DNA from 2 places in the Oceanobacillus phoenicis genome. Region 2 is predicted to be linked to the other one. Evidence: a T-box and tRNA genes for the amino acid it is inferred to sense, from the RefSeq annotation. Region 2 holds a T-box; the other holds one or more tRNA genes.
What was found. A T-box is a leader RNA that pairs with one kind of tRNA and senses whether it is charged. The one in region 2 lies ahead of thrS (threonine--tRNA ligase), so its partner is inferred to be a tRNA-Thr.
Positions count from the first base shown of each region.

Region 1: it has a tRNA-Thr gene. The T-box ahead of thrS (threonine--tRNA ligase) is inferred to sense a tRNA for this amino acid. The anticodon was not compared.

Region 1 covers NZ_JBDFME010000001.1:497,709-513,269, reverse strand. The annotation lists gene ABC346_RS02780 (DUF948 domain-containing protein) at 1-222, shown strand, start outside; gene ABC346_RS02775 (DUF948 domain-containing protein) at 227-676, shown strand; gene ABC346_RS02770 (hypothetical protein) at 669-890, shown strand; gene ABC346_RS02765 (DUF948 domain-containing protein) at 1,186-1,599, opposite strand; gene cwlD (N-acetylmuramoyl-L-alanine amidase CwlD) at 1,765-2,496, shown strand; gene ABC346_RS02755 (Mrp/NBP35 family ATP-binding protein) at 2,586-3,644, shown strand; gene gerD (spore germination lipoprotein GerD) at 3,750-4,394, opposite strand; gene ABC346_RS02745 (KinB-signaling pathway activation protein) at 4,529-5,185, shown strand; gene pdaB (polysaccharide deacetylase family sporulation protein PdaB) at 5,224-5,979, opposite strand; gene ABC346_RS02735 (hypothetical protein) at 6,263-6,484, shown strand; rRNA gene ABC346_RS02730 (16S ribosomal RNA) at 6,842-8,405, shown strand; tRNA gene ABC346_RS02725 (tRNA-Ile) at 8,638-8,714, shown strand; tRNA gene ABC346_RS02720 (tRNA-Ala) at 8,734-8,806, shown strand; rRNA gene ABC346_RS02715 (23S ribosomal RNA) at 8,950-11,871, shown strand; rRNA gene rrf (5S ribosomal RNA) at 11,945-12,060, shown strand; tRNA gene ABC346_RS02705 (tRNA-Asn) at 12,091-12,165, shown strand; tRNA gene ABC346_RS02700 (tRNA-Thr) at 12,169-12,242, shown strand; gene ABC346_RS02695 (aldo/keto reductase) at 12,365-12,640, shown strand; gene pgsB (poly-gamma-glutamate synthase PgsB) at 13,529-14,722, shown strand; gene pgsC (poly-gamma-glutamate biosynthesis protein PgsC) at 14,739-15,203, shown strand; gene ABC346_RS02680 (hypothetical protein) at 15,215-15,376, shown strand; gene ABC346_RS02675 (gamma-glutamyltransferase family protein) at 15,384-15,561, shown strand, end outside.
Region 2 covers NZ_JBDFME010000001.1:2,342,418-2,357,978, reverse strand. The annotation lists gene ABC346_RS11645 (dUTP diphosphatase) at 1-413, opposite strand, end outside; gene ABC346_RS11640 (sigma-w pathway protein ysdB) at 529-918, shown strand; gene ABC346_RS11635 (TIGR04104 family putative zinc finger protein) at 1,046-1,333, opposite strand; gene ABC346_RS11630 (aminoglycoside adenylyltransferase domain-containing protein) at 1,346-2,113, opposite strand; gene ABC346_RS11625 (TVP38/TMEM64 family protein) at 2,185-2,793, opposite strand; gene ABC346_RS11620 (DUF1294 domain-containing protein) at 2,864-3,142, opposite strand; gene rplT (50S ribosomal protein L20) at 3,221-3,577, opposite strand; gene rpmI (50S ribosomal protein L35) at 3,618-3,812, opposite strand; gene infC (translation initiation factor IF-3) at 3,845-4,351, opposite strand; ribosomal protein L20 leader region at 4,418-4,547, opposite strand; gene ABC346_RS11600 (glycoside hydrolase family 10-like protein) at 4,941-6,449, opposite strand; gene thrS (threonine--tRNA ligase) at 6,766-8,706, opposite strand; T-box leader at 8,761-8,991, opposite strand; gene ytxC (putative sporulation protein YtxC) at 9,047-9,892, opposite strand; gene dnaI (primosomal protein DnaI) at 10,063-10,989, opposite strand; gene ABC346_RS11580 (replication initiation and membrane attachment family protein) at 11,015-12,349, opposite strand; gene nrdR (transcriptional regulator NrdR) at 12,375-12,848, opposite strand; gene ABC346_RS11570 (cytosolic protein) at 12,868-13,254, opposite strand; gene ABC346_RS11565 (glyceraldehyde-3-phosphate dehydrogenase) at 13,627-14,658, opposite strand; gene coaE (dephospho-CoA kinase) at 14,886-15,485, opposite strand; gene mutM (DNA-formamidopyrimidine glycosylase) at 15,485-15,561, opposite strand, start outside.

The DNA.
Region 1 (15,561 bases), 1.8 Mb from region 2:
GATCACGTAGAAGATGTAGGTACTTCGGTACAAACCATGAATCAATTATACCTTCAACAAAAAGAAACACTGTCTGAAGCGGAATTAGAAAAGAAATTACAACCATTTATAACAGGAATTACGTGGAGCGAAGCATTTATGCAAGTATTTAAAATGTATCGAACAGGAAAGGGGTCGTCGATGAACGATTCAACTTCTGTAAATACAGGAAGAGAGGGATAAGCAAATGACGTTAATCGGCATAGGTGTCATTATTATTGGGGTAGCGGCTATCATTTTAGCTATTTTCATTGGACATACGTTAAATAACTTGGCAAGTGTACTAAGTGGAGTAGATAAAACAGTTCAACAATTGCCGGCACAACTGGATGGCATCTTTAAAGAAACTGGGGATATGATTCATGAGAGTAATCAAACTTTAGCAGATGTTAATGACAAATTACAACAGTTAAGTCCGCTTTTCTATATGGTTGGAGATGTAGGAAATGCAACAAGAAAATTCTCCTCTTCTTTAGTAGATGTAACGGATTCCGTAAAAGCACGTACAGAAGCAGGGAGAGATATTGCGGATAAGAATAATCTGGGTGGTTTGTATGGTAGTTTTGCTTTAGGTTACTATTGGTTGAAAAAACGCAGAGAAATGAAGCGCGAGGAAAGGGATTATACCAATGAATAAGCGAGGTAAGCAAACTGCTATCGCTATAAGTGCAGCACTGGGCGCTTCATTAGGATGGATGGTCAGTTCATACATTTCTAACAAACGTTCTTTAGCGGAGAATCAACCACTCCTCGAACGATTGAAAGACTTTGAAAAACAGCTTTATACGGATGGATTTGAAAAGGCGAATGACCTACAAGGTATTCGTCAAGAAGTGGAAAATCGCATCTAAGAAAATAGGATGGAAAAAAGCTAAACGATTGCCGCACCAACGGCCTCATCGTTTAGCTTTTTTAAATAGATAAGAAAGTATAAAAACTTTGGGTTTCAAATTTTCCGTGGACAGAAAATGCCACGTCCAGCTCCAGCGCCCAGAAACTAGGCGACTTCACGAAATCGCCCTACGATAAGTCATCAGCGATTCGTCGCCTCACCGTGATTCCTTTATCTCAGTTGATTCGCTCCACTCGCTACGTTTCTAAACGGGCGCTTACGCTTTTGTTCATAAATATGTTTAATATGTTTCATTATTTATTTCGTGTAGCCAGGAAATAACCAATGGTTGCTAAACCATAAATCCCTTGTAAGTTTTTACTTGCAATCATAGCGTTCGCCTCTTCTGTTCTTTCTTGCAGTCCATCAGCGGTCTTTAAAATAGAAGAAGTTAGTTGATTTGTCGCACGACCGGTATCTCCAATTAAATGAAAGATGGGCGATAACTCTTTAATTTGTTGATTTACTTGCTGTAAAGTGTCGACTCCGGTACCAAGAACGTCTGTAGCTTGAGACGTAATAGTCTCTACTGTGTTTGGTAATTGGTCCGTTGTTTTTTGGACGCTTTGGAATAAATCAGCTAGTTTCATTAATGGCTTAAATAATGCTCCAGCAAGCCCTAATAATGCTATACCAATAATTATAAGGCCAATTCCTATCCATATCATGAGTGTTTCCCTCCGTTTAAGTAATTCTATGGTTAATTGATACCACTGTGTTTGTAGAAGTAAACCTACCTCGTAAATAGCATACCACAAATGTTAAGTCATAAACTGCATTCTTGTCCCATAAATTTAGTAAAAGAGAAGTGAGAAGGAAGGAGCACAAAATATATGGGAAGAAAAAAGAAAATTGCTTTTTGGCTATTAGGTGTATTTTTACTTGCGTATTTATTACAATACCCAATAAATGAGACAAATATGACGGCAAATCAAGGATGGACATTACCTCTTACCGGAAAAACAATTGTGATTGATCCTGGACACGGTGGACCTGATGGTGGAGCGGTTGGATCCGATGATACCGAAGAGAAAGACATCGCTTTACAAGTATCGAAACTTATTCAGTCTTATTTGCAACAACAAGGAGCACTTGTTTATTTAACCAGAGAACAAGATAAGGATTTAGCTGCAGAAGATACGAGTGGACTAGCTCGAAGAAAATCTGAAGATATTCGTAATCGTTTGAAATTCATTCATGATAAAGAACCGGACTTTTTTCTATCCTTACATTTAAATGCATTACCTTCGACACAATGGCGTGGAGCACAAACGTTCTATTATCCAACAAAAGATGAGAATAAACATTTAGCAACGATGATTCAACAAGAAATCATACGAAATTTAGAAAATACAAACCGATCTCCGTTAGCATTAAATAGTATGTATTTATTAAAACATGCCGAAGTTCCAGGAGCTTTGGTGGAAATTGGGTTCTTGTCTAATGTAGAGGAAAGAGAATTGTTAAAAGACGAAGATTATCAACGAAAAATGGCGGCAAGTATTTATGAGGGAATATTACGATATGCGACAGAGGAGCCAGAAGACGAGGAAGAGACAGACTGAAACCGTCACCAAATAGCATATTACTTAGATTTTTTGTGTTTTGTGTTATACTAGCAGGTGGATACAAACACAAGGGATGGTGATGTTCAATGCTAACTAAAGAGAGGGTTGTAGAGCTATTAAGCTCAGTAAAAGATCCTTTTTTACATATAACATTGGAAGAAACTGGGGGAGTTAAGTCTGTTACGATTAAGGAAGACAAAAAACATGTCAGCGTGAAAATCGGTATTTCCAAGACGAATACAGCAGAGCAAATGGAATTACAACAAGAAATCGTTGGTATCTTAAAACGTGATGGGGCAAATACAGTAGGGCTTCGTTTTGAAGCACTTCCAGATGAAGTTATTCAAAAATATCAACCCGCGGCAGAGAAAGCGAAAGAAGCTTCTCTCATGGGTGGTAATTCAAATACAAAATTTATCGCAGTTGCGAGTGGTAAAGGTGGCGTAGGTAAGTCTACGGTTACCGTAAACTTAGCAGTATCATTAATGCGTTTAGGGAAAAAAGTTGGAATTATTGATGCTGATATTTATGGATTTAGTGTTCCAGATATGATGGGTGTAGAGAAAAGACCTGTTGTACGAGGAGAAAAAATAATTCCGGTAGAACGTTTTGGAGTTAAGGTAATTTCCATGGGCTTCTTTGTAGAAGATAACTCACCGATTATTTGGCGCGGCCCAATGCTTGGTAAAATGATAAATAGTTTCTTCTCTGAAGTAGAGTGGGGAGAATTAGATTATCTATTATTAGACTTACCACCAGGTACAGGTGATATCGCCATGGATGTACATGAGCTATTACCAACTTGTAAGGAAGTAATTGTAACGACACCGCATCCAACTGCTGCTTTCGTAGCGGCACGCGCTGGCCAAATGGCAATAAAAACAGACCATGAAATTCTTGGCGTGGTTGAGAATATGGCTTACTTTGAAAGTAAAACAACCGGAGAGAAAGAATATGTATTCGGTAAAGGCGGAGGCAAAAAACTTGCTGATGTACTAAAAACAAAAGTATTAGGACAGCTCCCTCTACAACAACCTTATGAGGAAGAAGATGTTTTTGCGCCTTCTGTGTACCAAGAAGATCACCCAATTGGAAAAGAATATCATAAGATAGCAGCTAAAGTAATTGCCAAGATGGAAGAATAAAGCGAAACAGTGATGTTTTACTTCCCGTTACATGCGGGGTAAAGAATTAGGGTGTCCTGATTGATGGCGGGCACCCTATTCTCATACATATCCAGCCGATTATGGTTAACCACCGCCGCCAGACTCGCTATTGGAACCAGACTGAGACTCTCCAGATCCGCCTTCTTGACCGGATTCATTTGAAGAACCACTTGATTTGCTTTGTTCTTCCGCAGCCTTGAGTAAAATTTCTTCAATTTTGGCTTGGAAAATAGGGGATTGTAAGGTCTCCTGAATCGTTTCTTCTAAATGAGCTCGAAATTGTTGGCTTTTTACAACAGATAGCATTTGCTCAGTAACTTCAGGATTGTTTAACAGTTCAATCATTTGTTTTTGGAATTGACTGTCGTTCATGAGATCTTTCATTAAATTTTTTTGTTCATCAGATATGGTTTGCGCATATGTCTTAACGAACTCTGGATCTTCGAACATCTTTTCCCATGATTTTTTGCTTTCTTCTGAGGTAAGAGCTTCATTAACAGCATTTTTTACGCTGTCTGATTCCATAACTAATAAGTTTTTAAGTTCTTCATCATGCATAATTTCGCGGAGCGCTTTTTTACCATCTTCAGTTTGAAGTATATCAACAACCATTTTTTTGGTTGAATCATATTCGCTTTCGCTTTGACTGTTTTCACCACCACCACAAGCGGCTAAGAATATAAAGAAGGATAAGCTAAGGAGTACAGTACATAGATGTCGTCGTACCATTTTTAGTCCTCCTTTCTATATACTTAATATGTATGATAAATAATTAAAATATGCACATACACAAGAGAAATAAATGTCGTATCATGGTAAAATATTGGGGGAACTGACAGTATGTGCAATAGGAGTGAAAAAGTTTGAATACACGAATCCTTGTAAGTTTTTTATGGAAAACATTTTGGCTAGGTGGACTGGCCGGATTAATTGCAAGCTTCTTTGTTAAACCAGAGCAATATTTAAACTATTTGCAACCGTTTGATGGGATGGAAATTCTAGGACTTATCGTATTCTTTTTAGGATTAGGGTTAACGTTTGCAACCATTAGTTTAACTGGATTTTTTGCGTATTTATTTGTTCATCGGATGGGATTAAGTTTATTCAAAGGGTATTGGCCGACGGTACAAGTAGGTCTAATCGTTTTTGTACTTTTTGACATTATTTATTTTCCTTATCAATCAGCAGATAATGTGGCGCTGTTTTGGTTTATCTTATTAGCAGCAGCGATATTATTAATTGGTTGGATAGTTGCTAAGATTAAAGCCAAAGAAACAAATAAAAAAGCATTTGTTCCAGCGCTATTCTTTATGGTGGTATTTACGACCGTTGAATGGGTGCCGGGATTAATGGTAGATGGAACAGATTATGCATGGCTTATGGTTGTTCCATTACTTGTGTCGAATACATACCAAATTTTGAATTTACATCGATTAAATTTTCAAGAGAAGAAGCCACAGGTTCAAGAAAGTAATGGGCAGGCTAAAAAGAAAGAGAATGAAAAAAAGAAGAAAAAGTAATGTAAAAGATCTCTTTCCTTTTTGGAAAGAGATCTTTTTTAGTCAACGATTTCAGTATTTGCTTTTGCTTGATTAATGATTTCTGAAATGGTTACCGGTTCATAGCCTTTGTTTTTTAAGCCTGGGAGAATGGTTTCTAATGCACCAGCAGTTTGTTTTGCACTATCTGATGCATGCAATAGAACAATATCTCCATTATCAGTCTCTTTCATGATGTAGTCCACAATTACATCTGTACCTGGGTTTTCCCAGTCATTTGGATTTACATTCCAATGAACTACATGGAAACCGAGATCTTCAGCAAGTTCAATAACTTCTTCGTTAAAATGACCATGAGGCGTGCGCAATAAATTAACGTTTTCATATCCTAACTTTTCAAACGCTTCTTGTGCATACAATAGATCTTTTCTTACTTGATCTATCTCTTGATCTAGATAACTTTTGTATCGATAACCAAGCATTCCAATTTCATGTTCTCCATCCGAAATAGCTTGTAGTAGGTCTGGATGACGTTCTGCCCACTCACCACTAATGAAGAACGTTGCTTGTACATCTTCATTTTCTAATTGCTTTAAAATTTCTTTTACCCTCTCTTCACCCCAACTAATATTAAATGTAATTGCGATATCGGGTTCGTCAGCATTACCTTTTGATAAAGCTACAGGTTCTTCGCCGTTAAATACGGAGAGTACTGCATCTTTTTGTGTCCATGCTATAAGAGCGACGATAAATGCTAATGCGATTATCCATGCAGTTCTTTTTCCTCTTAGACGAAAGGAATAGAAATGATCCATTCGTTCTCCTCCTCTACATATACCTTTAATCATATCTATGCATTACACTAATAAATTATGTACAAGCCTGTTTTGTCGAAATCTCTTTAAGAAAATAATGGATGAAATATAGGGTGTTTGGGGAATAGTATAGGATATACAACTCGACCGACAAAATTCATTTGTTTTTGCGAATACTTGTAATACTTAAGTCATTGGAACAGAAAAAGACTTAATGAAATATATTAATAGCAATATATGAATTCATTTAACGGAATTATTTGGTGATATATGAGGTGATCGCATGATTGGATTATTAGTAAATGAGATGGAACAGAAGGAAATGGAGTATTTAATAAAGCGTGAGCTTGAAGAAATCTTATTAGATTTAGATGATACTCGGATTGATCAAATGGTGAAAAGCGCAATGCGAGAACGATATCGATTATTATTTCAATTACTCCGCAGAGTAGCAAGTGAGCAGGAGTGTATGAAGTATATCCCTAAAAGAAAAGGGAATATTTAATTCGGTACCTTTTGTGGTGATCGATGTTATTACTACAAAAGGTTTTTTATCGAATTTTATTTTTTTCTTTAAAAACTATTGCTGAATAAAAAGGATTATGGTATATTAATTTTTGTTGTCGCTTGATGAAACATTTTGCAAGTCACCTTGAACAAACATTTTAAAAAAAGATTTAAAAAAGTGTTGACATCAAATGGATAACGTGATAAATTGTATCTTGTCGCAAAAAACGACAAACACTGAAATTGCTCTTTGAAAACTGAACAAAACAACCAGTACGAAAGAAGAAAAACACCTCGTTTTTCTTAAAAAGAAATGAAGTCAGAAGTTGACTTCTGAAGCACAAGAAACACAACTTTTATGGAGAGTTTGATCTTGGCTCAGGACGAACGCTGGCGGCGTGCCTAATACATGCAAGTCGAGCGCAGGAAGTTATCTGATCCTTTTCGGAGGTGACGATAATGGAATGAGCGGCGGACGGGTGAGTAACACGTAGGCAACCTGCCTGTAAGACTGGGATAACTCGTGGAAACGCGAGCTAATACCGGATAACACTTTTCATCTCCTGATGAGAAGTTGAAAGGCGGCTTTTGCTGTCACTTACAGATGGGCCTGCGGCGCATTAGCTAGTTGGTAAGGTAACGGCTTACCAAGGCGACGATGCGTAGCCGACCTGAGAGGGTGATCGGCCACACTGGGACTGAGACACGGCCCAGACTCCTACGGGAGGCAGCAGTAGGGAATCTTCCGCAATGGACGAAAGTCTGACGGAGCAACGCCGCGTGAGTGATGAAGGTTTTCGGATCGTAAAACTCTGTTGTTAGGGAAGAACAAGTGCCATAGTAACTGATGGCACCTTGACGGTACCTAACCAGAAAGCCACGGCTAACTACGTGCCAGCAGCCGCGGTAATACGTAGGTGGCAAGCGTTGTCCGGAATTATTGGGCGTAAAGCGCTCGCAGGCGGTTCTTTAAGTCTGATGTGAAATCTTACGGCTCAACCGTAAACGTGCATTGGAAACTGGAGGACTTGAGTGCAGAAGAGGAGAGTGGAATTCCACGTGTAGCGGTGAAATGCGTAGAGATGTGGAGGAACACCAGTGGCGAAGGCGACTCTCTGGTCTGTAACTGACGCTGAGGAGCGAAAGCGTGGGGAGCGAACAGGATTAGATACCCTGGTAGTCCACGCCGTAAACGATGAGTGCTAGGTGTTAGGGGGTTTCCGCCCCTTAGTGCTGAAGTTAACGCATTAAGCACTCCGCCTGGGGAGTACGGCCGCAAGGCTGAAACTCAAAAGAATTGACGGGGGCCCGCACAAGCGGTGGAGCATGTGGTTTAATTCGAAGCAACGCGAAGAACCTTACCAGGTCTTGACATCCTCTGAACACTCTAGAGATAGAGTTTTCCCTTCGGGGACAGAGTGACAGGTGGTGCATGGTTGTCGTCAGCTCGTGTCGTGAGATGTTGGGTTAAGTCCCGCAACGAGCGCAACCCTTGATCTTAGTTGCCAGCATTTAGTTGGGCACTCTAAGGTGACTGCCGGTGACAAACCGGAGGAAGGTGGGGATGACGTCAAATCATCATGCCCCTTATGACCTGGGCTACACACGTGCTACAATGGATGGAACAAAGGGAAGCGAACCCGTGAGGTCAAGCAAATCCCACAAAACCATTCTCAGTTCGGATTGTAGGCTGCAACTCGCCTACATGAAGCCGGAATCGCTAGTAATCGCGGATCAGCATGCCGCGGTGAATACGTTCCCGGGCCTTGTACACACCGCCCGTCACACCACGAGAGTTGGTAACACCCGAAGTCGGTGAGGTAACCTTTTGGAGCCAGCCGCCGAAGGTGGGACTAATGATTGGGGTGAAGTCGTAACAAGGTAGCCGTATCGGAAGGTGCGGCTGGATCACCTCCTTTCTAAGGATATATTAAAAAGGCTGAAGCGACTGTTCAGCAACGTACGAACTGGACTGAGCCGTAGGAGATAAAGGAAACACGATGAACGATAGTGAATCGATGTTGATTTATCGTACGAAGGTAAAGGAAGTTCGCTAGTTGCTAGGAGCTGAAGCTAGATTATTACGGAATCGTACTTGGTTGTTTGGTTCAGTTTTGAGAGAGCAATTCTCTTTAAATTTATAATTGAGATGGGCCTGTAGCTCAGCTGGTTAGAGCGCACGCCTGATAAGCGTGAGGTCGGTGGTTCGAGTCCACTCAGGCCCACCATCTAACACAATAGATATATGGGGCCTTAGCTCAGCTGGGAGAGCGCCTGCCTTGCACGCAGGAGGTCAGCGGTTCGATCCCGCTAGGCTCCATTTTTGTACCTTGAAAACTAAATAAGAGTAACAACGACATCAAACAAAAAGATGAAGCAACTATTAAATTAGAAGCTGAATCTATTTAATGTTTTTTTGAAACAAGGCTATTAAATTAGCACGCTTATTTACTGAAATAACTTAGTTAAGTGAATAAGGGCGCACGGTGGATGCCTTGGCACTAGGAGCTGAAGAAGGACGGGACTAACACCGATATGCCTCGGGGAGTTGTAAGTAAACTTTGATCCGGGGATTTCCGAATGGGGAAACCCACTGTTCGTAATGGAGCAGTACCTATACCTCAATACATAGGGTATAGGGAGCAGACCCGGGGAACTGAAACATCTCAGTACCTGGAGGAAGAGAAAGAAACCTCGATTTCCTGAGTAGCGGCGAGCGAAACGGAAAGAGCCCAAACCAGAAAGCTTGCTTTCTGGGGTTGTAGGACACTCCTTTGGAGTTACAAAGAAATTCTTTAAATGAATCGATCTGGAAAGGTCAGCCGAAGAAGGTAACAGCCCTGTAATTGAAAAAGAATTTCCTCCGGAGTGTATCCTGAGTACGGCGGAACACGTGGAATTCCGTCGGAATCCGGGAGGACCATCTCCCAAGGCTAAATACTCCCTAGTGACCGATAGTGAACCAGTACCGTGAGGGAAAGGTGAAAAGCACCCCGGAAGGGGAGTGAAATAGAACCTGAAACCGTGTGCCTACAAGTAGTCGAAGCCCGTTAATGGGTGACGGCGTACCTTTTGTAGAATGGACCGGCGAGTTACGATCTCATGCAAGGTTAAGTGGAAGACACGGAGCCGCAGCGAAAGCGAGTCTGAATAGGGCGAATATAGTATGTGGTCGTAGACCCGAAACCGTGTGATCTACCCATGTCCAGGGTGAAGGTCAGGTAACACTGACTGGAGGCCCGAACCCACGTATGTTGAAAAATGCGGGGATGAGGTGTGGGTAGGGGTGAAATGCCAATCGAACACGGAGATAGCTGGTTCTCTCCGAAATAGCTTTAGGGCTAGCCTCAAGATGATGAGTACTGGAGGTAGAGCACTGATTGGACTAGGGGCCCCTACCGGGTTACCGAATTCAGTCAAACTCCGAATGCCAGTTACTTAAACTTGGGAGTCAGACTATGGGTGATAAGGTTCATAGTCGAAAGGGAAACAGCCCAGACCGCCAGCTAAGGTCCCAAAGTATACGTTAAGTGGAAAAGGATGTGGAGTTGCCCAGACAACCAGGATGTTGGCTTAGAAGCAGCCACCATTTAAAGAGTGCGTAATAGCTCACTGGTCGAGTGACTCTGCGCCGAAAATGTACCGGGGCTAAACGTATCACCGAAGCTGCGGATTGTTCTTACGAACAATGGTAGGAGAGCGTTCTAAGTGCTGTGAAGTCAGACCGTGAGGACTGGTGGAGCGCTTAGAAGTGAGAATGCCGGTATGAGTAGCGAAAAAAGAGTGAGAATCTCTTTCACCGAATGCCTAAGGTTTCCTGAGGAAGGCTCGTCCTCTCAGGGTTAGTCGGGACCTAAGCCGAGGCCGACAGGCGTAGGCGATGGACAACAGGTAGATATTCCTGTACCACCTCATGATTGTTTGAGCGATGGGGGGACGCAGTAGGATAAGGAATGCGCACCGATGGACGTGTGCGCCCAAGCAGTGAGAAAGTCAGATAGGCAAATCCGTCTGGCAATTTCAAGCTGTGATGGGGAGGGAAATTGAGTACCGAAGTTCCGGATTTCACACTGCCAAGAAAAGCCTCTAGTTAGATCATAGGTGCCCGTACCGCAAACCGACACAGGTAGGCGAGGAGAGAATCCTAAGGTGAGCGGGAGAACTCTCGTTAAGGAACTCGGCAAAATGACCCCGTAACTTCGGGAGAAGGGGTGCTCCTTCATAGGAGGAGCCGCAGTGAATAGGCCCAAGCGACTGTTTAGCAAAAACACAGGTCTCTGCGAAGCCGAAAGGCGAAGTATAGGGGCTGACACCTGCCCGGTGCTGGAAGGTTAAGGGGACGAGTTAGCTCTTCGGAGCGAAGCTTTGAACCGAAGCCCCAGTAAACGGCGGCCGTAACTATAACGGTCCTAAGGTAGCGAAATTCCTTGTCGGGTAAGTTCCGACCCGCACGAAAGGTGCAACGACTTGGGCACTGTCTCAACGAGAGACCCGGTGAAATTATACTATGCGTGAAGATGCGCATTACCCGCGACAGGACGGAAAGACCCCGTGGAGCTTTACTGTAGCCTGATATTGAATGTTTGTGCAGCTTGTACAGGATAGGTGGGAGCCTTTGAAGCGTGAGCGCTAGCTTACGTGGAGGCACCCGTGGGATACCACCCTCGCTGTATGAACATTCTAACCCAGGACCGTGATCCGGTTCGGAGACAGTGTCAGGCGGGCAGTTTGACTGGGGCGGTCGCCTCCCAAAGAGTAACGGAGGCGCCCAAAGGTTCCCTCAGAATGGTTGGAAATCATTCGTAGAGTGTAAAGGCAGAAGGGAGCTTGACTGCGAGACCTACAAGTCGAGCAGGGACGAAAGTCGGGCTTAGTGATCCGGTGGTTCCGCATGGAAGGGCCATCGCTCAACGGATAAAAGCTACCCCGGGGATAACAGGCTTATCTCCCCCAAGAGTTCACATCGACGGGGAGGTTTGGCACCTCGATGTCGGCTCATCGCATCCTGGGGCTGTAGTCGGTCCCAAGGGTTGGGCTGTTCGCCCATTAAAGCGGTACGCGAGCTGGGTTCAGAACGTCGTGAGACAGTTCGGTCCCTATCCGTCGTGGGCGTTGGAAGTTTGAGAGGAGCTGTCCTTAGTACGAGAGGACCGGGATGGACACACCGCTGGTGTACCAGTTGTTCCGCCAGGAGCATGGCTGGGTAGCTACGTGTGGAAAGGATAAGTGCTGAAAGCATCTAAGCATGAAGCCCCCCTCAAGATGAAACTTCCCATCACTTCGAGTGAGTAAGATCCCTCAGAGACGATGAGGTTGATAGGTCCGAGGTGGAAGCGTGGTGACACGTGCAGCTGACGGATACTAATTGATCGAGGACTTATCTAAGTTCTTAGAATGATGTCACGTTACTCTTATTTAGTTTTTAGGGTACAATCCTAAATAACAACAGACCAATTAGTCTGGTAGCGATAGCGAAGAGGTCACACCTGTTCCCATGCCGAACACAGAAGTTAAGCTCTTCAGCGCCGATGGTAGTTGGGGCTTTGCCCCTGCAAGAGTAGGACGCCGCCAGGCTGATTTTTGTTATCCAATTATTCTACTTATTCCACAGTAGCTCAGTGGTAGAGCAATCGGCTGTTAACCGATCGGTCGTAGGTTCGAATCCTACCTGTGGAGCCATATGCTTCCATAGCTCAGTTCGGTAGAGCACTTCCATGGTAAGGAAGGGGTCAGCGGTTCAAGTCCGCTTGGAAGCTCTTTAGGTAAACGCTTGTCCTATATAGGATAGAGCGTTTTTTTTGTGTTTATTGCAGGGGAGAAAACTCCATTACAGGCTTGACAATTAGAACGATTAGCGTTCGCAGAAGGCCTTAATAATATGTTCAGCAATAAAATATTAATATCTATTGCAAAAACTCATAACAAATCTATCGCGCAGGTTATACTACGTTGCCTATCGAAACAAAACATTGTTTCTATACCTAAATTGGTGAATAATGAGCGTATAGTTGATAACTTTGACATTTTCGATGTTAAGTTAAACTTAGATGAAATCAATCAAATTAAGTCTCTTGATACCGGAGAAAGTCTATTTTTATCCTACCAAGATCCGGAAACTGCAAAAATGTTAGGTAACTTAAAAGTTGAGTTTTAAATTCAACTTTTCATAAGGTATAGTCTGCTGCAGATAGAGAAGAAGAGTTTAAAGTGACTTTTTAGTTAAGGAGTAAAGCGGTTTAAGTCCGTTGGAAATCTCTAAAAAAAACACTTTTCCCTATAGAGGAAAAGTGTTTTTTTTGCTTTGAATGACCAACTCGGTGTGAAAATTTACTTCATGGAAATTAGTAGGAATATTAGCTGTAGGTACATTTTTTCTGTGGCAAAAAAAATTATAAGATAACCTCAGTAGTAAATTAATTAGGAAAGAGTCTTTTAAAATATATAAGAAAATTAATTCAAGTAATTTATACAATCATCAACAAAGCAACTTTTCTATAAAATAATCAAAGTAAATTATATGTTAAATTTCTGTTTTAGTTATATTAAAATCGAGGAGTTTACTCATGACTAATTATTTGAAAGGGAGGCTTCCGTACCATCCGTCAAATTAAGAAAAAATCCGGTTTATATTAACAGAATAATTCGATATCTGCGCAAAAATAGTTAGAATCTATTATTTTTATGATCAAAAAGTAACCCAAATAAATAATTTCCAATAAATATAAAATACTATATTTGGAAAATAAATGGAAATTGAGTCAGAATTACTATTTCCCTGTCGTTAAATGCCGGTTATAGTGTAGGTGCAAGATATCGTAGTCACTGAAGTAGCGATTAGATTAATAAAAAAGGAGTGATAGGTACCTACATTGAAACGAAAAAAGTTCCAAAAGATTTTCAATCTCGATCGTGTTTAGAAGGCACAGAGCGGTAAGTGTTTTGTCATTTTTGGAAAATGACGCGTTTTCAAAAGGTGCTTATTTGAGTTTTTTATTAAAAGATCTAGGTAACCAATTTTAAAAATGATAATAGAGGTGAAAACATGTTGGAAGAGTTTCTAATCATTTTGTTATTAGCTTCCTTAGCTATTTTCTTTGGAGTTAAAGATAAGATGGTTAATGATAAAAATGTTGCAAGTATACCGGTACGTATAAATGTAAATGGAATTAGAGGTAAATCTACTGTTACTAGATTAATAACAGGGGTTTTACAAGAAGCCGGTTATCATACCGTTGGCAAAACGACAGGAACGGATGCGAGGATGTTATACTGGTTCGACTCTCAAGAGGCTCCTATTAATAGAAGATTGGAAGGTCCAAACATAGGTGAGCAAAGAAAAGTTATTTCGAAAGCATCCGATTTAAAAGCTGATGCTTTAGTAAGTGAATGTATGGCAGTTAAGCCTGATTATCAAATAGTATTCCAAGAAAAAATACTACAAGCGAATATTGGGTTGATTGTTAATGTTCTAGAAGATCATATGGACGTATTAGGGCCAACATTACAAGAAGTTGCAGATTCGTTTTCTGAAGCAATCCCTCATAATGGGGATCTGATTATTAATGATAGTCCCTTTGCGCCACACTTTAAACAGATGGCAAAACAAAGGAATACGAAAGTACATGTATGTGACACATCTATTATCTCGGAAGACTTTCTCAAAAAATTTGAGTATATGGTTTTCCCAGAAAATGCAGCACTAGCTCTAGCTGTGGCTGATGTTCTTGATATTGATCATGATACGGCTTTTAAAGGAATGCTAAAAGCTTGGCCAGATCCTGGTGCTATGCAGATAATTCCAATTGGGGATATGGATAATCCAAGCTTTTTAGTTAATGGATTCAGTGCGAACGATCCAATGTCTACTCTCAATATATGGGAGCGTGTCAAGCAATTGAGTTATCCTACAGACGAGCCAGTTGTTATCATGAATACCCGTTCGGACCGCTTAAATCGTACAGAACAGTTTATCAAACAAGTTTTACCAAATATAGAGGCAGAGACACTAATTGTAATGGGGGATAGCACAGGACTTATAGTAGAGGAGTATAAAAAAGGAACATTTCCTGTTAAGAACCTTTTAGATTTAGAAAAGACAAGCACCGATGAAATTGTACGAGTACTTAAGCCATACTTATCAGATAAGACTATCTATGGTATTGGAAATATCCATGGCGGGGCTGATGAATTAGTAAATCGACTTGAACAAATGAAAATAGTAAAAGAATCTGCTTAGAGAAAGGAATTAAAAAATGTTTGTATTTGATACAGGAGATGTTTATTTAGCTATAGCTGCCGGAGTAATTCTTAGTTTGTTTTATACAGAAAGGACAGGAATTATTCCAGCTGGATTAATTGTTCCGGGATATATTGCCATGATGGTTAACGCCCCAGTGAGTATTGTTGTTACATTTATGATTGCTTTTTTGACCTATTTAATTGTTATGAAAGTAATTGGCAAATTTACGATTTTATACGGAAGAAGAAAATTTACAGCTATGATTATCATTGGAATCATCATGAAAACAATTTTCGATTTTGGGCTACCGGGATATGCAATTCCAGAAGCAGTAGGTGGATTGGTTGCTATAGGGATTATTGTTCCTGGATTAATTGCAAATACGATTGAGAAACAAGGAGTCATACCAACAGTTGGAAGTACAATATTGCTTAGTGGATTTACGTTAGGAACAGTTGTATTAACAAATCTTATTTAGGAGGAATTTAAATGGAAGCTATTTTAGAAAAACCAAAAAAGAAACAACAATCAAGACTGACGTTCAAAGAGTGGGTATTAAAAACAGTTAAAATGCATAAGAAAAGAACAAGCATGGATACAGTTATGGGGTTAATCATCACTACGGTCGTTTTTTTATTATCTTTGGTGTAATTGAAAAATGAACAACAAGAAGCGTTTCATATATAATAAACGTTTTTACATCATTGTTATTGGCTTGGTTATATTGGTATCTTTAATTGTCTTGGGAGTTAAAAACTCAGGAAATGGTATTGAAGACGGCTCGACGGATAATGGTGATTTCACGCTCAATGATTCACCTTCAGAGGATAGCGGTC
Region 2 (15,561 bases):
AAACCTAATATATTTCCAAGGTTAATACAAGATGAGAAAAGTTGCTCGTATTTAGCTTTTGTCGGTTCGTTTTTGTATATTATCGTCTGTTCATAAACAATCTGAAACTGAACTACTTCTGAGCTATTTATATTATGATTCGTTTTACTTTCAAAACTATCATAACCTTTGTTAATGCCGATTGACATTAGAAAATGGATGACATCTACATATTCTTCTAAAATTACAGATTGATTATTTCTTGGCTTCTTACTCCAAAATTTAAAGCATCTTGTCTCATTAGCTAGTTCTCCTAATTCAACTAATAATGCTAAGACTTTCTTTTCGAATAAATCTGCTTTTCGCAAGCCATGATTTTCTTCTATGTAGGAATCTAGTTGTTTTTGCATATTAAATAGTGCTATCCAATCCAAACTGCACCCTCCTTCTTCTCGCTTTCATTTATTGTATCATGAAATTATAATATTAGTGAAACCTCCCACTCGTTTAAAACGTATACTATAAAAACAATAACTAGGAGTAGATTACATGCTAGTGATTAGCTTTCGTATATTACTAATAATAGCTATAGGTTTGCTTATTTATACACTTGTACAATACTTACGTAAACCTGAACGCAAGTTAAAACTTGCTCAAAATAATAAACAATTTTATTTATTAGATGAAGAGCAGAATGATAAGAAGAATTTTCAACTCACGTATATGGGTTGTTTGTTTGAAGGAGAAAAGTATTTAGGTGCCACGGAGAACAAATTTGAAGTAGTAGATATTCATGTTACAGTTAAAGATCCACATCAACTTCAAGGGCTTTCAAGAGAAGATTTATTCTTTATAGAAGATGAAATTATTTTTCACTATCCTTATGCTGTGATTACGTGGAAGCATCCAATAAACAAGATTTTACAATCCTCAAAATAGTGATGGGCTCCTGCCCCTGTTTTTACTAGATTGGACATTCATGGGCTGTTTACACCTCACTTTACATTTTAACAAATTCTTCTTTATGAAGTAAGGTGTTACTGCTCATTACATCTTTATCCTTAGACTATATAAATGGTTGTTCTTTGTTTGTAAACTGATAAATAAATGGTAATAAGCTATATATTACGAATAGTATAATTGCTGATATACAAGCGGTTATACTATTATTTACATTAATACTTAACATAACAACTATAAATATTGAACAGATTGGAGTAAATAGAAAAGCGTTATTCCTGCTCTCCTTTGTTAGATACTGCGATTTTTCACATGATGGACATGGTTTAATACGTAAACATAAGTCTTTCCAGGCAAATTGATGTTTACAATTCCAGCAGCGTGGCAACTTCATTTTTTTCCTCCCTCAACTATTCGAAAATTGCGAACGAATAATGTGAAATTCTTCTCTTAGCTTATCAAGCTCTTCAAATGAGATACTTATATTCTCCCCAATTTCATATGCATCTTTAATTTTTTTTAATAACTTCTTTGAGTGTGAGTGATTCCCATTCACGCCCCATCCTGCTGCTTGTTGTTTTGATATAATTTTACCAAAAATTAAATAATATTCAATTCGAAGCAAACTAAGAATACAATATATTGGCTTCTCTTTTATTGATTTTAAACAATCATTATATTCTCCTTGTAATGAAAGGAGATAATCTTTTTTAGGTATGGAGTGAAACAGTTGCCCTATTGGCTTTCCATACAAACACAATCCTGAATTGATTACAATAGTTAAATGAGCCGCTAAATCTGGATCGGTATGAACTTCCATTAGATATGTGTTTACTTCACTAATCGGAGTATTCTCATAAAAATCTCTCCAATACTCACTATAATGGAAATCGTAATTACTAGGGTGCCTCCAATTTTCCAATCCACTTTTTTCTAATACAGAAACTTCAATCGGATAAGGATTCTTCGATTGTGATAAACAATATGAAAGTAATCCATGTTTTTCTTGTAAGCTCAACGTTTGATTAACAATAATGATCAAATCAATATCACTTTTACTTTTTTGAAATCCACCTAATGCGATAGACCCATGTACATAAACACCTTCTAGTTTTCTATGCAAAATTTCTGTAACCCTAGTCTTTATCACATCCAATATTAAATCTAATTCCATCCAACCACTTCCAACTTTTTTGTGCGTATATATCAACAATAACAAAAAACACACGTAGATTCACGTGTGTTTTAAGAAGGAGACCGTGTTAATGAAGTGTGTTGTTGTGAGTCATGTACGGAGAAAAACTCTTGCCATTTGATGATGATTTCTTTTCTTCTTAATAAATATAACATTGGTAATAATGCAACTAGTAATATTCCGATGAACATTGGATTTAAATTAGATATCCAACCTCCTATTGAAGTGTAGACCATTGCGAGTGGTATGCTAGAAAACAATGATGATCGCGCATAATCTTTAAACCCGTTACTTATTTCAATAAGACATAAGGATAATAGATGGAAATGTATAAAAGGGACCAATCGTAATAAGGTAATCTGAGATTTTGTCAGTTCTGCATGTTTGCCTAACAGTTTTTGTTTAACTCCAATCAAACGCTGTACAGATTTTGGAGTCCATCCCATTAAACCGTAGAACAGTAAACTTGAAAGTGTAATACCTATAATTGAGTAAATCGTCCCTGCTACTGGACCAAACAATACTCCACCTGAAATACATATAAATACGACAGGTAAAAATAATAAAGGTCTAAATAAATGAAATATGATAAATAAAAGCGGTGAGAGAACTCCACCCATTTCAACAATAGAAAATAAATAATTTCCTATATATTCCATCCTCCACCTCCTTTGTCTTTACCTTTGATTATACAAAGTTCCATATATCTATATGACAGTAGACGAGCCTTTATGACATGAAAAGTAGAATCCAGCTAAAACTAATCACATTAATAACAATAAGGACAGGTATTCCAATCGTAAACGATCGATGTTTCGTTTTATGTCGAAATGATTTCATACCAATATATATCCCAATACTTCCACCAATGATTCCTAGCAACCAAAATGTTCTTTCTGGAATCCGATAATGTCCACGAACAGCTTTCCTTTTATCTATGTACATCATTACAAAGCCAATAATATTTGCCGCCACTAAATAATATAATATGCTACCCCATTCTTCCATTGTACACCTAGCCTCCCTTTACTTTACATCTGTTTAAAAAAAGACCGATCCTAGTTGGATTCGGTCTTTATCAAACTATTATTTTAAAGCATCTTTTGCTTGAGATACTAACTGACCAAATGCTTTTTCATCACTAATTGCAAGGTCAGAAAGCATTTTACGGTTAATATCAATTCCAGCAACTTTTAATCCGTGCATTAATTTGCTGTAAGAAATATCATGCATACGAGCTGCAGCATTAATACGTGTGATCCATAATTTACGGAAATCACGTTTTTTCTGTCTGCGGTCACGATAAGCATACTGACCAGATTTAATTACTTGCTGTTTCGCTGTTTTAAATAAAGTTCTTTTAGAACCATAGTAACCTTTTGCTAATTTTAATACGCGTTTACGACGTTGACGCGTTACTGTTCCACCTTTTACACGTGGCATAAGAAATCCCTCCTAATTCATTTCCATTTCTACGATTATATTATTTTGGTAGCATGTCTTTAATGCGCTTATAATCTCCAGAAGAAACAAGTGCACTTTTACGTAATTTACGTTTTTGTTTTTGTGATTTGTTTGCAAACATGTGACTAGTGTATGCATGAGATCTTTTTACTTTTCCAGAACCCGTTCTTTTAAAACGTTTTGCTGTACCTTTATGAGTTTTCATTTTAGGCATAATTCATTCCTCCTAGTTATCTACTGTACGAATTAATTTTTTTCATTAATTGGAGCGACCATCATAAACATATTACGGCCTTCCATTTTAGGTTTTGTTTCAATCGTACCAAGGTCTTTTACTTCCTCAGCGAAACGATCTAACACTTCACGACCTAGTTCTTTATGGGTAATCGCACGACCACGGAAACGCACTGCAGCTTTTACTTTGTCTCCTTTTTCAAGGAACTTACGAGCATTTTTCAGTTTTGTCTCAAAATCATGGTCACCAATTCCTGGTGTGAAACGAACCTCTTTTACATTAATGACTTTTTGCTTTTTACGAGCTTCTTTTTCTTTCTTCTGTTGCTCGAAACGATATTTACCGTAGTCCATGATACGACATACTGGCGGTTTCGCATTTGGAGCAACTAGTACTAAGTCAAGATTTCTTGTTGTTGCAATATCCAATGCTTCCTGACGAGATTTTACTCCAAGCTGATCACCGTTTGAGTCGATTAGTCGTACTTCTCTAGCACGAATCTTTTCATTAACGTTCATATCCTTGCTAATAGCCAGCCACCTCCGAAATTATTGTTACTGATCTATTTGACAAGCTTATTTTATGCAATTAAAAAAGTGTCGGTACATACACGCACCCACACATCTCCAAATACAATTAAATAAAAGGTTGGAACCAGTCAACTACCATAATCGGTGTCAATCAGGTGAGAAGCGGGTGCTTCTACTTGTCTTAGATCATTTTATTAACTTTTATAGTGTACCATATCTCGTCTATGACGTCAATACAGCTTCACTAGTTTTTATACAACTGTTTTAGATTATCATGTCATGACAAAACTGTCAATCACCTTTATAAATTTTTTGGGTTGGGACATAGCAAAAAGATTCTTTCAAAAAACGAATGATAGATAGAATAAGCGTAAGAAATACACGGTTACTCCTTGAAAGTCAAAAATCGATTCTTTCCTGAGATGTAATGCTTTCGAGGTCCTCTTTGTCCTGTGGGAGTGAGGCTCCCCAGTCTCCGCTAGAAAAGTGCAGTATATTTCTGAAGCAGGTTTTATAAGCCATTCATTCTGATTTACCTTTTGCGTAGGTACTTTTGTCCCAATCCCAAGATTTACTTCTAATCTTCCAGAAGAATTTTCGTTACGTGTTGTTTTTTTATTTGTACTTTTGTTCGTTCGTCACGATTCTTATTATGGATAAAATAATTACCTGGTGAAAGATCAGTAGCAACAAAATAACCATTCGCATCTGTTTCTATTGTTTTAATTATTTTTCCATTTTTGCCACGTCGTATAACAACTTCTTCAGTAGCTTGCTCACTGATTAGTTGTCCTAATAGATGTCCATGATTCGTCTGACGCCATGAAGGATCTGGCAACTCTGTAGGTATTTCAAATGGTGCACTTCCTTCATTATGTTCTGTTGGTAAGTAAAGCGAATCAATGAGTTCCGATTTAGGAAGACCATCATTGCTCCAAATATTATAAACATACGGGCTTACTCCTTCTGCCATATTACCATTGACAGATGGTGTTAACGCACGATGAATTTGATTCATACTATCCGCTATCGTATTTAAATAGAGTGCTGGTCCAATTATTATACCTCGATTTCTTGGTAAATCTTTTTGCCATTCAATCCATTGATCATAACGTTCAGCCCTTCGTGGGTCTGCATCACTATCGTAATTCATAACATAAGCATAATCTAGATATCCTTCTTGAACCCATGTCTTCCAATTCTGATGTGCTCGCTGAATAGGATCCATATCCCACCAATTCGTTTTACTTGGATCATGAAATCCCCATGATAAAACAGCTGCAGATAGCTCAACATCAGAGTCTACTGCCATAAGCTCCGTGTACACGCGTTTAATTAGTGAATCAACTTGTTTTACTTTCCAAGCGATCCATTCTTGATCATTTACTGGTGGTCGATCAGTACGACCTGTTTCCTCATGAAACCTCGCTAAAGAAGTAGCATTGTATCCTTTCCCGTCTTCGGGGTAACGGATGTAATCCAAATGGACACCGTCTACATCGTAATTTCTTGCAATATCATTTACCATTTCAACTACATGGTTTCTTGCGTCAGGATGACCAAGGTCAAGATAAGGTTGCCAGTACGGTACTGTACCATTAAAATCTTCTGTTACCCATTTATCTTCTACAGCGTCCGGCCCATGTAGATTCCAAATATGTGTTGGATCTGAAGGAGCACCACCGTATACGCTATGCCACATTGGACCTACTACCACCCAAGCATGAACTTCGATTCCCTTGTCATGTGCTTTTGTTAATAAATAGCCTAATGGGTCGAATCCTTCTGGAACAGAAGGATCTTCTGTAAATGGTAAAACATCGCTATGATAATATGCATCATGTCTTCTGCTCACTTGTGCAATAATCGTATTCATATTAGCTTTATCAACATCTTCAACTAGTTCATCAATATCTTCGGGAGTTTTTAAGCCGGGTTCAAAGGCTTGTACCCAAAAAGCTCGTATAAATGGATTTTCTTTTTGTAGAGAAGCTTCTGTGGTGGTAAAAGGTGTAAGAGTGAGGCAAGACATCCCAATCAACATAACAAATACAACAACTACTCCCTTTGTCTTTATCCGTTTCATGTTCTCTCTCCTCCTATAATTTTAATCCAGTACCCTTACCACTTCACCTCCTAATAGATTAGTATTTATTTCTACCGCTCTAGAAGACGATCGTTTCTTGGCTGGATGCGAGAGAAAACATATCTTTCTTATTATTTTTTAGTTTACTATCTCATATTATTGGAAAAAAAGTGCCAAAAGTTGCTTTTTTCCGTCTATTGTTGGGCACTTTGTCCTTTAATACATATTTACAACAAAAAACCGAACTACAACGATATTGAAAAACATCACGTTATAGTTCAGCTTTTATTTGAATAATATCCCTTACCACTGATTCTTATTTAATCTTCTTATTATCTACTTCATCCTTGATTAAGTTTAAGAATTGGTTGTATTCCAATGTCTCTGTATCTTGTTCTCCGTATCTACGATAATTAACACTGTTACTTTCTATTTCTTTATCTCCTAATACTAAAGCGAATGGAACTTTCTGTGTCTGTGCTTCTCGGATTTTATATCCAATTTTCTCATCACGTTCGTCTAATTCTACACGAATTCCTTGATAACGAAGCTTTTCTTCCATATCCTTCGCATAATCTAAATGAGCTTGTAACGAAACTGGGATAATCTTCACTTGTACTGGTGCGAGCCATGTAGGGAAAGCACCTTTATATTCTTCAATTAAAAATGCAACAAATCGTTCCATAGTTGATACTACACCTCGGTGAATTACAACTGGTCGATGTTGGTTACCATCTTCTCCAATATACGTCAGATCAAACCTCTCAGGTAAATGGAAATCTAATTGTATTGTCGATAAGGTTTCATCTTTACCTAATGCAGTTTTAACTTGTACATCGAGTTTCGGACCGTAGAATGCTGCTTCTCCTTCAGCCTCTACATACTCTAAATCCATATCCTCCATTGTTTCTTTCAACATTGCTTGAGCTTTATCCCACATTTCATCATTATCAACATATTTTTCTTTATCTTCTGGATCACGATAGGAAAGGCGGAAATAATAGTCTTCAATCCCAAAGTCCTTATAGACATGTTGCACTAATTCCACTACACGGATAAATTCTTCTTTAAGTTGATCCGGACGAGCAAATATATGCGCATCATTTAATGTCATTGCTCGCACACGTTGTAATCCAGCTAGTGCACCACTCATTTCATGCCGATGCATGGTTCCTAGTTCAGCGATTCGAACTGGTAAATTACGATAGCTCCATAGTTGATTTTTAAACACCATCATATGATGAGGGCAGTTCATTGGACGTAATACCAGTTCTTCGTTATCCATCTCCATTGTTGGAAACATATCGTCTTGATAGTGGTCCCAATGTCCACTTGTTTTGTACAGATCTACATTACCTAATACAGGCGTATAAACGTGGCTATATCCCAATCTTTCTTCTAAATCAACAATATACCGCTCTATATTACGACGAATGGTTGCTCCTTTTGGTAACCAAAGCGGTAAACCTTGTCCAACTTTTTGTGAAACCGTAAATATACCTAATTCTTTTCCTAATTTACGATGATCTCTTTCTTTTCGTTCCTCTAAAATTTGGAGATGTTCTTCCAAATGTCCTTTTTTCTCAAAAGCTGTACCATAAATGCGTTGTAATTGTTTATTGTTACTATCTCCACGCCAGTATGCACCAGAAATGCTCAATAACTTAAATGCTTTAATCTTACTCGTAGAAGGCACATGAATTCCTCGACATAGATCAAAAAACTCACCCTGTTCATAAATAGTAACTTGTTCATTTTCTGGAATAGCGTCGATGAGTTCTAATTTTAAATCATCGCCAATTTCTTTAAACCTTTCTTGAGCTTCTTCTCGTGAAACTTCTATCCTTTTAATTTCGAGGTTTTCATCGACGATGCGCTTCATCTCTTTTTCAATCTTAGGTAAATCTTCAGGAGTTAATTTATGTTCCATATCAATATCATAATAAAAACCTTCTTCAATAATAGGTCCAACTCCAAATTTCACATCTTTATACAAGCGTTTTATTGCTTGAGCTAATAAATGGGCAGTAGAATGGCGTAACACTTCAATACCCTCATCATTTTTATATGTGATTATTTCTATTTTTCCACCTGAAGATAATTCTCTTCGTAAGTCTACAAGCTCACCATCAAGTTTGATTGCAAGTGCTTGTTTTTTTAGTCCTGGTGATATGGAAGCTGCAATATCTTCACCAGTGGTACCCACTGGAAATTGCTTTTCTGAACCATCAGGGAAAATAATCGATAAATCTGCCATGTTCATTCTCCTTTTCCATTATAATTAAAAAACGCCCATCCCTTTGCACTATTGCAAAGGGACGAGCGTTGGTATCGTCGTGGTTCCACCCTAATTCCTATCCATAATTTCAACTAGATAGCTTCATTACATCTTTAACGCAGAAATACGTTGTTGATTACTAAATATTTCACCAACAAAGCTCCGAGGTGGTAATTACTTATCTCATAAAGGTATCTTTCAGCCAATGGATTCCTTCTCTAAATTATGAAATATAAATAATCTTATCCTCATCATCACGAATAAATATATAGTCATTTATTCGTATTATAGACCTTTCATATAAGAAAATCAAGCCTGTTTAATCGTTTTTTAAATAGTAAGAAAAAGGAAAATTGCGGGTTGGCTCAAAATCCACCTTTTCTTGGAAGACATTAATAACTGTTAATGTTTTCGGTTCTGATGGATCATCTCCATAAATCTTAATTTTCTTTGGTCCCATAGCAATTAGTGGAGCTAGATTAAATTCATTATCATGTAACCCTACAACATATAATGGTTCTTCACGCATTAACATTCTTAATTCAAGACGCGATAATTGTTTGCCATTGTCATAATAAAACTGGAAAGTATCACCTTGCATAATATGAATAATTTCCATACCAACATCTTTCTTCTGTATGTAGGCACGTAACATATCAATAAATGCTTGATGATCTTCCTCTCTTCTAAACTCATCAATCGCATCTCCAACACATCTTCTAATTTCATCACGAAAAGGTAATAAACGAAAGTTCACTAATGAATCGAAATGAATTTCGGAATTAATTTGAATATTTTCTTCAAACAAATTTGTCAGTAGTCCATGAATATCTTTATTATTGCGTAAATGCTTACTATCCTCGTCCTCCCCCGTCAAAATCCAATTGGTGAGATCAAGTATACGTTCGATTTCTTCTTGCTCCGTATAATAGTACTCTTTAATCATCTTTCGAATCATATTACCTAAACGATGTGTTAATACTACATCTGCCATCGCTTTACTTATTGTTTTACGAAGATCTTCAGCAGGTAATATTTCATCAATCGTTAAATGATTTCCCCAATCTTCATTTGTTTTCCAATTTAATTCCATCTTTCTATTTCTACGAAAGACAGATTCACAAAAACTTACTACTTCTTTGTCTAATTCAAAAAATACTTCCACCAATACATATCACCCTCATCCACAACCGAACTGTTACATTATATGGACAACCATTTAAAAAAATGAATAAACTACTCAAACTAGCAAATGGTTTTATGAAAATAGGTATGAATGTATTAAAAAATACCTTTTACTGAACTGCTTTAGTAGAGTTCAATAAAAGGTACCCATTAGTCACGGCGATTCGGACCACTCATCTTCACATCTGTGGTAACTTGTTTAATCCGCTCAATAATTCTTCCTGCTTTAACTTGTTCTACTCCATTCCTTGTTGTAGATAATTCTTGTTCTAGTTGATCTAAATCATAATTAGATGTAATAAAAACTGGTAAACCTTCCATCATCCGGTATTGTAAAACAGAACCTAATACTTCATCACGGAACCAGGCAGATTGCATCTCAGCTCCCATATCATCTAACATTAATACATCTGCTTTTTTAAAGAAATCTATTTTTTCATTGAATGAATCGTCTTTAAAAGATGATTTAATTTCACGGACAAACTCCGGCATATATATTAGTGATATTGAGTATTGAAGTTTTTTTAGTTCATTAGCTATTGCACCTAATAGATAAGTCTTTCCGACTCCAAACGAACCATATAAATAGAGTCCCTTTTTGGGTAGCTCATGCTTGGAAGCTTCTAAAAAGTCAAGAACATTCCCTAATGCATTTGATCGGTGCTCATCCTGAATAACATCAGATATTCTTGCTTGAAGAATTTCTTTCGGCATATAAAGACTTTGAATAAGCTTTTGTTGCTGTTCGTTTTGCTCTTCGTCTATTCGTTTATGGCACTTTTCATAACTTAACCGAATTTCATTTTTGCCAGCTTCCAAAACAGGAGAATATCCTTGTATCATATTCTGACACCCACCAAGCGATTTACATCGTTCACATTGCTTGGACTGAGATTTATATTCATATAACTTTATTAAATGTTTATCAATAACTTCACTTGTTAACTCTGGGTGGCTAGATAAAAAATGCTTAATGGATGGGTCTTCTAATACTTCTTTCCTGATGTTTTGATAATTTGTTTGGAAGTTTTCGTTTTTTTTCATCCATGCTTTCAATTCTGATTGTATCGGTTTCACACTCAACCACCCTTATACATCTTGATTAATTTTCATTTAAATATTGTTTTAACCTTGATGCTATTTTTTCTTGATCTTCCATCGAAGAATTTGTTTTTCCAGAAGTTACTTGTGATTTATTTTTTCGCTCTTTAAACCAATCGGGAATAACTTCTTTTGTTGTAGTTTGACGTTGTCTCGTATAGTTATTCATCTTAACTTTAGAATGAGATTTCTGCTGTTCTTGTCTAGCAAAATTCATTGCATCACTTGCCGTTTGAAGATTTAACCTAGACCAATGACTAGCAATTTTCTCTAAATATGCTTTTGAAAGTTTCATATTCGATTGCAGTAATACGTAATGAATGAGCACATTCATTACTGGTGCTGGTAAATCTTGTTTTGTCATTACAGACTCAATTACTTTAATATCTTGGTCAGAAGCATCATTACCTCTTGATAAGTCTTTCAACAATTGTGTTGGAGATATTCTTTCTAGTTCATAAATTAATTGCTCTTTTTTGGTTTTGGGTTTCGTCACTTCATATATTTTATCCTGATTATTTTTTTCAGATAGCTGAACCGATTGTTGATTATTTTTTGAACGAAAAATATCATGACACGCTGCTTTAAATTCTTTTTGATCAAACTGATATGATTCATTGATTGCATATTGACAAGCACGTTCAATTTCATGACTGTCCAAATTATATAGAACTTTCATCTGATAAATAAGACGCTTGATAGCAGTTGTTAAAACCTGTTTAACTGGTATCATTCGTTTGTATAACATTTGCTCTATCCAACTAAAATCCATTGGAACTTCATATTCCCCTGAATTATTTTGACTATTATAATTATCTATTCTAGCTACTTTTTCTGAAGGTGTTACTGTTTGGAAGACATCACTAAAATCAACCGTTATTTCTTCTCCATATTCTCGTTCTTTAGGAACATAATGCGAAAATAGCATATCAAATTTTTGATCTCCAATATGATGTAATAACAATTGAGATAGCATATCATCTTTAAAGAAATCATGTGGAGCATATGGACTCAACAATTCATATGTATAAAAATCACGATTATCTTCTTTATATTTATATGTTTTTAGTAAACCTATCCCTTCCAATTTCAAACGAGATCGGTAAATATCATCCAATGAAAGATTAAGATAATTCATCAGTGTGTGATGTGTCTGTGGGGATACATGTGCATGGATACTTGAGTCGTGTAATAGGGTATGATACAGAGAAACAGCATAAATTCCAATTAATGGTTGATATAAATGAGTTAGTGAAACGGCGTAATCAACAGGTAAATGTTCTTTTCTCATAACATAATACCCATCAATAGGAAGAATCTTCCCTATAAAATTCATGTAATCATACACCCTTTCTACTTTTTCATTTATCTTTCATCGATTTATCCGTATTAATAATATCTTTTAATTCATCCAAAAATACTGTGATATCCTTAAATTGGCGATATACAGATGCAAAACGTACATACGACACCTCATCTACTTTAGATAAGAGTTCCATTACCATCTCACCAATGGAGTTACTCGAAACTTCTGGATTTCCTGCATTCCGTAATTTTTTTTCTACTTCCAGCGCTATACTTTCTATGGTTTCTAGGGCAACTGGTCTTTTTTCACACGCACGAATTAACCCACGAGTTAGCTTTTCACGCGAAAATTCTTGACGCACGCCATCTTTCTTTACCACTATTAAAGGAACTTCTTCAATTCGTTCAAAAGTAGTAAATCGAAATCCGCACCGTTCACATTCCCTACGCCGTCTTATTGCTCTCCCCTCTTCTATCGGTCGAGAGTCTAGAACTTTGGTATTCTTATTTTGACAATTGGAACATCGCATCATTGTTCATCTCCATTCTCTAATGTTCCGTAATTAGTTCAAGTTCTTTATTCATATGTTCATATAATTCTTGAATTACTTTAGAACTATATCCAAAATCTATTTGTAGTAAACTTTCTGTGGTCACAGAAAAATCAACAGCTGTATGATAAGGGCGCACCATAATAATAGTTGCAACTACAAAGACACTCTTGCCTTTTTTTGATGTTGCACTAATTTCACCATGTTCCTTTGAAACTGCATTGATAGAATATGTATCTTTCGATTGAAAATAGGACTCAATGACTTTCATTACGGAGTCTTTGCTTGCTTTATAGTAATGGGTCTGCAACTTTTTTTCCTCATGACGGTCTTTTGTTTCTGCATGATTACTAAAAAACTTCCTTATCTTATAGCCGATTGACATTTGGAAACACACCTCAAACGTTCATAGAATTAGTATAACTAATTATTATTATTCTATTATTTTAACATGTTTTTAACAAATGCTCTAGTTAAATTAAAATAGTGTCAATTTTTAAAAGTGACAATTTAAGATTTTAACAATAAACGGATAGAACCGTCAATCATAAGTGTTTTGCATCTACATAAAACAATCTATTTCAAGAAAAGTTCAATCTTATTCTTTGAAAAGAAGTTAGTTCATTTAGTAGTCATTTTTCACGCAAAATAAAAACGAACAATATCCAGGAAAGAAATTAACTTATCCTATCTATTGTCCGTTTTTTATTCAATTTCTATTTCTAGTGTTAATAGCTATTCAATATAATTAAAATTTTTATGAGGATACTTTCATTTCTGTTTCTAGACGATCTCCTACATAAAGAGCTAAATCAAGAACACGTTTGGAATAGCCCCATTCATTATCATACCAAGCAATTACTTTTATTTTGCTTCCCTCCATTACAATGGTAGATAACCCATCAATAATCGCGGAAAAATCACTTGTTGTATAATCAATTGATACAAGAGGTTCATCAGAGTATTCTAATACTCCTTTCATATATCCTCTAGATGCATCCTTAAATAATTGATTTATTTGCTCGACAGTAACACTTTCTTCTAGATCAATTACCAAATCTACCAACGATACATTTGGTGTAGGTACTCTTAAAGCCATTCCATGTAATTTGCCGTTTAAATGTGGCAAAACTTCACCAAGCGCTTTCGCAGCTCCTGTTGTTGTTGGAATAATTGATTGTGTACAACCTCTTGCTCTCCGTAAATCTTTATGTGGATTATCTAGATTCTTTTGATCATTTGTAAAAGCATGAACTGTAGTCATTAATCCATTTTTTATCGTAAAATGATCATCAATAACTTTTACAACAGGAGCCAAACAATTCGTTGTACAAGAAGCATTCGAAATTACATCATCACTTTCAGGAATATATGCAGCTTCATTTACTCCCATAACAATTGTTTTATCCACTTGCTTCCCTGGAGCTGTGATGATAACTTTTTTTGCACCTGCTTTAATATGCAATCCTGCTTCTTCTTTCGACTTGAATTTCCCAGTAGCTTCAATAACAATATCAATATCCAATTGTTGCCACGGCAGAAGTTCAGGCTGTCTATTGTTAACGATTTTCACTCTTTTTCCGTCTATTTCCAGATAATCTTCAAACGCTTTCACTTCTCCGTCAAAAATTCCATGAACACTATCATACTTCACCATGTGTGCTAATGTCTCAGATGGGTAACTAGCATTGATAGCAACAACTTCTAACTGATCATCTTGTATTGCTTGTCGAAAAATCATTCGACCTATTCGACCAAATCCAGTAATTGCGATACGTTTTGCATTCATAAGAAATAATCCCCCTAATTATGATATACTCATAATCCATTATGCAAAATTAGTATAACATAATTTAACTTTATTGTGTTAAAAATAATGAAAAAGAGGTATCTTGTCTATATATAAAGTTATCATTATAATCTAACAGGCTATATAAATAAGTTTTTACCTAAATAAAAAAAACAGAGTAATTTATGAATGAACCTCATGTTCATAAATTACTCTGTTGAAATTATCTAATCAATATTCCATGTTTGTAAAACTTGGTCTAACTGCAATTTCGTTTTCTCTATTGATTGATTATTATCAATGACGATATCTGCTAAATCAGCTTTTTCCTTAAGGGGCATTTGTGCATTTATCCGATCAGAAGCTTCTTTTTCACTATAACCATTTCTCTTCATCAATCGGGTAAGTTGTATATTTTCATCTACATAAACAACTAATGTTTTATCAACTAGATTGATTAAGTTACTTTCAAATAATAATGGAATATCTAACACAATACACGGCACGTCTTTGTTGATGTAATCGTCTCTTTTGGATATCATACGACTTCGTACGGCCGGATGGACAATCGCATTTAATTGGTTTCTTTTATCTTCATCAGTGAAAATAATTGATCCTAATTTAGGACGATTTATCTTGTGATCATCTTGAATAATTTCTTTCCCAAATGCTTCTATAACTTGATCATAAGCTTTTTCTCCTGGCTCAACTACTTCTCTTGCAATAATATCAGCATCAATAACTGGATAATTCTTTTCTTGAAACATAGAAGAGACAGTGCTTTTACCACTTGCTATTCCACCTGTTAAACCAATAACTAAAGTCATTATCTCACACCTTGCTTATTCGGTTGGCAAGTTGGACATAAGTGGGTTCCTCTTCCACCAACCTTCATTTTAATAA